4 regions of the Alkalimarinus alittae genome follow, and region 1 is predicted to be linked to each of the others. Evidence: predicted binding sites of a transcription regulator. Region 1 holds the regulator's gene; each other region holds the start of a gene.
The links. The regulator sigma-54, encoded in region 1, starts transcription at its own class of promoters, with help from an activator protein. The targets are predictions, from matches to a motif close to GTTGGCACGNNNNTNGNNT.
Positions count from the first base shown of each region.

Region 1 (2,206 bases):
GAGCTTTTCGAGTTTGGCGCTGACGTATTCTTTTAAAGAGTCAGTTAGATCAACGTGGTGTCCTGTAATATTCAATTGCATGTTTCGCTCCTGATGTCGTTATTTATATTCCTTGTAACGTTATATCAAAACACTCGATAATCGTTAACAAGAAACAGAACTTCATTACTTTCGTTTCACACTTTACTTTTTCGTAACACTTTTCTTTCTTTATACTGCTTTAATTGAGTCGCCAAACGTTCAGTAGGAATTAACGTTATGTTTAATTGATCTTAGCATATCAATAGGGCAATTTATTGATCCGTAACCGTTTAATTTTAAATGTTTATCACTAATGACTGCTATATGAGTCGTTTACGTTCATTCGATGGCGGAATTGACATTGCCTCACGGTATTTTGCAATGGTTCGCCTAGCTACTTTTATGCCTTGTTCGTCAAGAATAGTCGCAATTTTGCTATCACTTAATGGCTTTTTCGCTGACTCGGCTGCGACTAGCTTTTTAATGATCGCTCTAATTGCGGTTGATGAGCATTCTCCACCCGAAGCGGTGCTTACATGACTAGAAAAGAAGTATTTAAGCTCAAATATGCCTCTAGGTGTATGCATGTATTTTTGTGTTGTTACTCTCGAAATAGTCGATTCATGCATTTCAACCGCTTCAGCAATGTCATGCAAAATCAACGGTTTCATCGCTTCTTCACCGTGATCTAAAAAGCCTTGCTGGTGTTCAACGATCTTACTCGAAACCTTCAGAAGAGTCTCATTACGACTTTGTAAGCTTTTGATAAACCACTTGGCTTCTTGCAACTGATCTTTTAAATAGGTGTTGTCAGCACTGCTATCTGCACGCTTAACGAGAGATGCATAACCTGAGTTGACGCGTATCTTTGGCGCTATCTCAGGGTTAAGCTCAACCTTCCACCGGTCATTGACTTTTTTAACGACCACATCAGGTATAACATATTCAGGGGTGTCGCCACTGATCTCTTCACCGGGACGAGGGTTGAGTGACTGAATAAGTTTTATGACCAGCTTTAAGTCGGATTCTTTAATACGGCTACGTCTTATGAGTTGAGCGTAGTCTCGATTACCTAGTAAGTTAAGGTAGTGGTTAATAACTAGCTTTGCCTGAGGAAGCCAAGGCGTTTCGCTGGGCAGTTGATTGAGTTGTATCAGCAAGCATTCTTGAAGATCTCTACTGGCAACCCCGGGCGGGTCAAAATGCTGTATGCGCTTGAGAACAGCTTGTATTTCATCCAGCTCTACTTCGTGCGCGTCTATTTCATCTTGATACGATTCGGTAAAGCCCGATAATATTTCTTCTAGCGTACTGGAGAGGTAGCCGTCAGTGTTAATAGAGTCAATGATTGACATGCCTATTAACTTGTCGACATCAGACATTGGCGTTAGGTTAAGTTGCCATAGCAGATGGTCTTGCAATGATTCGCCTACGCTGTTTCGAGACTCAAAGTCACTATCTTCTTCTGGCGCAGGACCCGAAGGCGCGTTGTTAGGGTATATATCGTCCCAAGCTGTATCGACGGGCAAGTCATTAGGTATGCTATCTGACCAGTCCTCCGAGTTCATAATATCTTCGGAACCTTGCTCAGCAGGCGTCTCTGTTGCAGTGGCGGTCAAATCTTCTGAAGTACTCTGTGTATTTGAATCTGATTCGGCGTTAGAGTCGGTGCTTTCTGAGCTGTTTCTATCGTCATCAGAAACTTCCAACATAGGGTTTGACTCAAGGGCTTCTTGAATCTCCTGTTGAAGGTCTAGAGTAGAAAGCTGCAGTAGGCGTATTGCCTGTTGCAGTTGAGGGGTCATCGTCAGCTGTTGGCCAAGCTTTAGCTGAAGTGATGCTTTCATGACCATGTATTATTTTCCGCCTTATACAAAAACATCAATGAACAAGGTCTCCCTATTATTACGTCACTCAAATAGACTGTATACGTTTTAGTGTAAACCACTTCTGAGTGCGTTGTTTTATTATTTACTATTAATAACATTCTAGTAAGGAGATCTAAAAATTAGTAGTGATTGCCGAGATAAAGGGTCACAATTTAAATTCATCCCCTAGGTATACATCTTTAACCTGCTGGTTTGATAAAACGTCTTCAGCTGTTCCTGAAGCAATAATATGTCCATCGCTCACGATATACGCTTTCTCACAAATATCAAGGGTTTCCCTGACGTTATGGTCGGTT
Region 1 is NZ_CP100390.1:3,130,179-3,132,384, reverse strand. Features, by position in the region: gene hpf (ribosome hibernation promoting factor) at 1-81, opposite strand, end outside; gene NKI27_RS14220 (RNA polymerase factor sigma-54) at 342-1,868, opposite strand; gene lptB (LPS export ABC transporter ATP-binding protein) at 2,056-2,206, opposite strand, start outside.

Region 2 (2,206 bases), 1.4 Mb from region 1:
CGCCAGCGCCTGATCGTGCGCTTTTAAATACGCTATTTCAGACAGCTTTTAGAGCCCCTGATCATGGTCTGCTTAGACCTTGGCGTTACCTGGTTATAGAAAATGAAGGGCTTGAAAAACTGGGTGAGTTGTTTGCAGCGAGCGCATTAGACGCTGAGCCTGAGCTGTCCCAAGCTAAATATGATAAATGCCTTAAAATGCCTTGTCGTGCACCGATGGTTATTGTGGCCATAGGGTGCATTAAAGAAGATGTTAAGGTGCCCGAAGTAGAGCAAATGTTGTCTGCGGGTGTTGGGGTGGGTTATTTATTACTATCATTACAAGCTGAAGGCTTTGGTGGCATGTGGCGAACAGGCCCAATGGCTTATAATACAAAGGTTCATGAGGCGCTAGGTTTGTCCGCTTCAGAGCGGATTGTGGGCTTTCTTTATGTGGGTACGCCAGAAGGAAAAGCTAAGACTATTCCGACTCATGATGTCGATACATTTGTAAAAAACTGGCCCAATTAAAGGTTCAGTAGTCGTTAGTAATAACGTTCGTTTATTACTTCTGTTTATTGATTGCGCTAACCTCAGAGTAACGGGGTTGGCGTATTAACGTTAATCCCCCGCTTTTTTAATAATGCGTTTAGATAGCCCTCTAGTTGATGGATTACCGCTATTTACTTCTTTTTGCCTATTCTGCGGTAAGTCATTGCCGTAATGCTGCCCGATATAGACCGAATAATTAACATATTCCATAAAAACAATGCTTTATTGCTAATTGGCATCGGTATTGCTTTGTTACTTGTAATTAGATTTTGCGGACATTATTAACCGTATTTAATTAAACGTCGTACCGTATTTTCATCGGGTACAGCATTTAATTTAGTGGAGTGGCTATGAGCATCTCATTTAACAATGCATTAGGAATTCACGAGCAGGCGCTGAACCTTCGTGTAAAACGTGCCGAAGTATTGGCTAACAACTTAGCTAACGCAGACACCCCAGGCTTTAAAGCGCGCGATTTAGATTTTAAAGCAGCGCTTAATAACAGTCTTAGTCAATCGGGTAGTGCAGGGTCAATGGCGATGGCTCAAACTAATTCAAAGCACCTATCAACCAGTAATGATGCTAGTGAGTCGCTGTTGTATCGAAACCCTACACAACCATCGATTGATGGTAATACAGTAGATACGCAGCAAGAAACAGCCGCTTATATGAAAAATGCGATGGACTACCAAGCGAGCTTCCAGTTTTTAAACAGTAAGTTCAAAGGACTTACCAGCGCAATAAGGGGAGATTAATTATGTCTCTTAATAGAATTTTTGATATTGCAGGTTCAGCCATGTCTGCTCAATCCATGAGATTAAACACCACGGCCAGTAACATTGCCAACGCAGATACAGCAAGTAGCAGCACTGATGAGGTTTATAGAGCCAGAAAGCCAGTGTTTGCTTCAATACAGCAGTCAGTGATGGCAACAGGTTTCAATACTGCTTTTACGGATATGCCTGAGTCGCAAGGGGTAGAAGTTAAAGGGATTGTGGAAAGTGATGCGCCGCTTAATATGCGCTATCAACCTGATCACCCCATGGCGAATGGTGATGGTTATGTCATGTATCCAAATGTGAATGTAGTAGAAGAAATGACAGATATGCTGTCGGCCTCACGTAGCTTTCAAACGAATGTTGATGTGATGGATGCAGCCAAAACCATGATGCAGCGAATCTTAACGTTAGGCCAATAATTCAACATGTTTATGAGAAATAGCAGGAGCCAGTTATGAGCGATTTTAACACTGTTTCGCCAGCCAATGACGTGTTGAGCCAGTATTCTTTTAAGACCGACGGAAACAAAGCATCGGGAGATGATCTGGGCAAAAATGAGTTCATGGAGCTTATGATTGCTCAACTTAATAATCAGAATCCTCTTGAACCTCAGGGTAATGGAGAATTTATCGCCGATCTTGCTCAGTTCAGTTCGCTAGAAGAGATGCAGGGGCTAACGGCGACCGTTGAAGGGTTTACGTCAAACTATCAGTCAACTCAAGCGCTTCAAGCTTCCTCAATGGTCGGGCGTTCAGTATTGGTCAATGCTTCATCTGGGCCTACTTCGATGGGAGGAACTATTGGCGGTGTGGTTGATGTGCCTGCTAGTACTTCTGACTTACGTATCTCAGTTCTGAACCAATCAGGAGAACTTGTTAACCAATATGAAATGGGGCA
Region 2 is NZ_CP100390.1:1,775,940-1,778,145, forward strand. Features, by position in the region: gene NKI27_RS08080 (nitroreductase family protein) at 1-509, shown strand, start outside; gene NKI27_RS08085 (hypothetical protein) at 600-740, opposite strand; gene flgB (flagellar basal body rod protein FlgB) at 881-1,285, shown strand; gene flgC (flagellar basal body rod protein FlgC) at 1,288-1,728, shown strand; gene NKI27_RS08100 (flagellar hook assembly protein FlgD) at 1,764-2,206, shown strand, end outside.
Region 2: flgB (flagellar basal body rod protein FlgB) is a predicted target of sigma-54. The motif match lies at 762-780, and genes of this name have one in related genera.

Region 3 (2,206 bases), 180 kb from region 1:
CGGCTTGAAAACGAATGGGAGGCGGTGTCGCTAAATAAACTTACAACATCTATTGATCAATGGATTGAGCAACAAGTGGTATCGCTTAAGCAGGTTTCCGACAAAAACTATATAGTGAGCCATTCACCTGTTGACGAAGAGCTTATTACGGCTGAATAACGCTTATTGGGGCTCGGCTACAGACTAGATAAAAAAATGCCCAACTAAGCGCTGGGCATTTAAATTGATGCTAAATCATGCTTGCTTGCGACTACGGCGGCTAGCAAGACCTAGTAAACCTAGACCAAACAGCGCTAAAGATGCAGGCTCAGGCACTGACGCAGCTTTCAAACTTACATTATCGATGAACCCGCCTAACGTATTCTCGTTACCTGTTGCAGAGAAGGTAAGTGTCATTTCTGCAGCGGTTGCGGTGAGGAACCCTGTAACCAATGTCCAAGGCATTGGCGCAGTGCCATCAACATTAAAGGCATAAGTGAAAGGAGATAGGTCTGGAGACTCTCCCCAGCTAACGTTGATGCCGTTATCGTTAGTTGATGCGGTACGTGCTTTATACCAGAAGTCTAACTGATACGTTTGGCCGATAGTTAACCCAAATAAGTCCTGAGACATTGAGCTGTTACTGCTGCCATGATGGCTATCTAGCTCAACGTACTGACTTCCATCTTGAGCAGACGTGACGACATTTTTTTGAATTTCAATGCCTGAACCGTCTGATGTATACCAACCATCAATTGTGCTAAATACGCCCCATTGACCGTTATTTAAGCCTTGATCTGACTCAAAGCTACCATTTGTGATAAGGCTAGCGTTAGCCGAAGCTGCTAAAAGACTGCTCGCAACAATGATACTTTTTATTGTGTTTTTCATATTATTCTACTCTCATGGAATACAAATGCTATCTGCGCATTAATGCGTCATTTGTAATACTAAAAGCTATAAATGTGCCAATCATAAAAAAACTTTATAAAACAATACTAAAGCTAGTTTATAGCATGCGTTAAAAGACAGAAGTGTAATAAAATTCGACATCTTAAGTTCTATGTGTAAGTTATAGTAGTGTAGATTTTTAGAGTGTAAAGTTATTCTCCTTTTACAAAGATGTGACTCCCACTAGCGGAGCTGTGTACGTCTATACGTAGAGCCATCTGGTCACGTAATTCACTAACGTGAGAAATAATACCAATCATCCTGCCACTACTTTGAAGGTCAATTAGCGTTTTTATCGCGAGGTCGAGAGACTCTTGATCTAGGCTGCCAAACCCTTCATCAATAAATAGCGTTTCTAGTTTAATTCCGCCTGCATAGGCTTGTACAACATCAGAAAGACCTAAAGCAAGGGAAAGCGCCGCCATAAATGATTCGCCCCCCGAGAGCGTGGCCACTGACCTTGTTTTGCCGGTGTAGGCGTCTTCAACTTCTAGCTCTAATCCAGACGCTTTATTGCCTTTTGCCCGCTCTTCTTTTCGTATTAATAAGTATCGACCCTTGCTCATGTTATTGAGCCTGTGGGAAGCCTCAATGAGAACGTCATCTAACAGCACGCTTAAAACAAAACGCTGTAAGCTGATCTTGTTGCCTGTTTGACCGTTAGCAACATCGCTGAGTGTGCCGTAAACCTTATACTCGGATTCTAATGCATGGTTAGATTGATGCGCCTGATCTAATTTAATCAGCACGTCAGTGAGTTGACGGTGACGGTTATCTATATTCTTCCAGCTTTCTAGCGATTGCGCTGAGGTTGCTTTAAGTTGACTTTTCTCGGCTTCTAGCGCTTCCATGTTGGGCGTTTTTTGTTGATCTAGTTGCTGTTGTTGCTGCTCCAATGTGGCTTTGCAACCACTGAGTTGATGGCTGTACTGTTCTATTTCACTTAATAATTGTTGTTGCTCAGATTCAGTTTTTTGTGCATTAATAAAATCATCTTCGTCTTTAAATGCGCTTTGACTGAGTGCTGTTGTCCAGTTTTTATGTGCTTCAGCCAGTGCTTGGTCAATTGCTTTTTTCTGTATTTGCTGTTGTTCGCTGATTACCTGTGACTGCGTGACTTTTTCTTGATTGGCATTAAAGGTTGCTAATGCGTGGTCATAGGTCATAGTAATTGACTTAATCTGCGCATCTAATTGCTCTATTTGATGCGTCAGCGTTCCTGTCACTCTGTACTCTTCAGGAAGCGCTTGTTGAATATGCAGTTGATTTTGTGCTG
Region 3 is NZ_CP100390.1:3,314,815-3,317,020, reverse strand. Features, by position in the region: gene NKI27_RS15005 (DUF3313 domain-containing protein) at 1-159, shown strand, start outside; gene NKI27_RS15000 (PEP-CTERM sorting domain-containing protein) at 235-870, opposite strand; gene NKI27_RS14995 (AAA family ATPase) at 1,083-2,206, opposite strand, start outside.
Region 3: NKI27_RS15000 (PEP-CTERM sorting domain-containing protein) is a predicted target of sigma-54. The motif match lies at 934-952, and genes of this name have one in related genera.

Region 4 (2,206 bases), 1.3 Mb from region 1:
AGCCCACCGCCTGTAAACAGTTTTGTATCTGTTTACGTGCAACGAGTGAATCATCAACCACTAACACTCTAAAACGCTGCGCTTTTTCGGTTTGAGCTTCAGTAATAATACCTGCAGTAACGGTGTCTTCAACTGGAGATATTTCAGACAGTATTTTTTCTACATCAATAATCTCTACTAGCTTATCGTCTAGTTGAGTGACGGCTGTCAGGTAATTTTCTTTGCCTGCGCCTTTTGGAGGTGGATGAATCTCACCCCAGTTAAGGTTTACAATGCGCTCGACTCCACCGACTAAAAAACCCTGAGTTTTTCGGTTGTACTCTGTAATGATAATAAAGCTACTATTAATTTTATCTTCAGGGATAGGCGTCTGACCTATTGCCATCCCCATATCCATTATAGGTATAGTACCACCACGGATATGAGCAACACCTCTTACAACTGGATTTCGCTTTGGCATCATCGTTAGTTTTGGGCACTGCAATACTTCTTTTACTTTGAAAACGTTTATACCGTATATCTGAACTCCACGTAATCGAAACAATAACAACTCAAGTCGATTCTCGCCAACCAGTTGAGTTCTCTGGTTGACACTATCCATAACACCAGCCATAGGTGTATCCCCTGCACTATTCTGAATTCTTAAATTAAAACCAAACGTAATAAACCCGTTAATACTAAATTATAGATTTTATTCAATGCATAACGGCAACATTAGCTATCGGCACATAGTTTGCTTACTTAACTAGCAATTCCACTCGTTACAACAAATGGTGTTAATGTGCCTTGTTTTAATAAACACAGCCCTGAAAAATACGTCTTACATATCGTTAGCATAGGCCATTTTTTTAAAGTGCGCAGGCCAATTTTAACTCTAGTATTACTTTTATTAGCAATACCGGTGTCTGCATCGTCATTTAGCCAGTGGGTATCCCAAGAGACTCAGCAATATTTAAATACCGTTACTGAAACTTTAGCGGCGGACAAAGGGTTCCGCTCTGACTTCAAAATCGGCAATATCGACCCGCGTTTGAACTTAACAAAATGCGAAATCCCCCTTACTTTTGAGTTTCAGGGCGACCCTTTAGAGCGAAGTAAAAACACAATAAAAGTGACTTGCCATGATAAAAAACGTTGGTCAATCTTTGTAGCAGCCAACATTAATGTCTATAAAGAGGTATGGGTGGCCAGCCAAACATTGCGTAGAGGTCAAAGAGTAAAAGACTCAGATTTAAAACGCGCGGAGTTACAAGTCAACCAATCACGACAAGGTTATTTTATAAATAAACATAATATCGCAGGCATGACCCTACGGCGTTCAATACAGGCAGGGGACGTTTTTTATCCTGGGTTACTGTTACCCCCTAAAGTGATTGAACGCGGGGATTCAGTGGTTATTAGCGCACTCTCTGACACCATATCTGTTCAAATGATGGGCGAAGCACTAAGCGACGGAAAACTAGGGCAACAGATATCGGTTAAAAACAAAAAATCTAATCGGATCATTCGCGCTACCGTTGTTTCGAAAGGGGAAGTAACCGTCCCTATGTAATCTACTCATTAACATTTAAAGCGGGGTATACGCTAAAAATATCAACATAACCTCGTTTATTTAAACAACACATAAAATAAAATACCTTTTAGTGTTAAAGTTTTTTAAAATTAGGTCGATAAGTTAAGCAGAGTCTATAAATTGAAGGTTTACGATCATGGTAATTGATATTAACAGTATTAACCCGAACCAACCGGGTGGCTCAAGAAGCCGAACAGTCGAGGCCCAACAAGCCCGACAAAAAATTGACAGCTCTACGACTGAAAAGCACGAAGCGCCAATAGAAAAGCGCGGCGAGAATGTAAGTTTTAGTGGGAAAGCCAAAAACTTCCAACAAATTGAAGCTAGCTTGAAAGAATTACCGCAAGTTGACTCCGATAAGGTTGCAAAAATTCGTGCAGCACTCGAAGATGGCACTTATAACGTCTCTGCTGAAAATGTGGCTCAAAAAATGCTTAATATGGAGAAACACATTCTATAAGAGTAATTGTTATGCCACTTTCAATTGATCGACTCAAAACTCTGCTACAAGAAGATATACAAGACCTTACCAGACTTAGCGAAATACTTAATAAAGAGCGCACCGCCCTCAAGGAGCGCTCTAACGCCGCAATACAAGAACTTGCCATCGATAAATCCACCTGCATAAAATCA
Region 4 is NZ_CP100390.1:1,876,355-1,878,560, reverse strand. Features, by position in the region: gene NKI27_RS08530 (chemotaxis protein CheV) at 1-613, opposite strand, end outside; gene flgA (flagellar basal body P-ring formation chaperone FlgA) at 902-1,552, shown strand; gene flgM (flagellar biosynthesis anti-sigma factor FlgM) at 1,710-2,033, shown strand; gene NKI27_RS08515 (flagella synthesis protein FlgN) at 2,045-2,206, shown strand, end outside.
Region 4: flgA (flagellar basal body P-ring formation chaperone FlgA) is a predicted target of sigma-54. The motif match lies at 721-739, and genes of this name have one in related genera.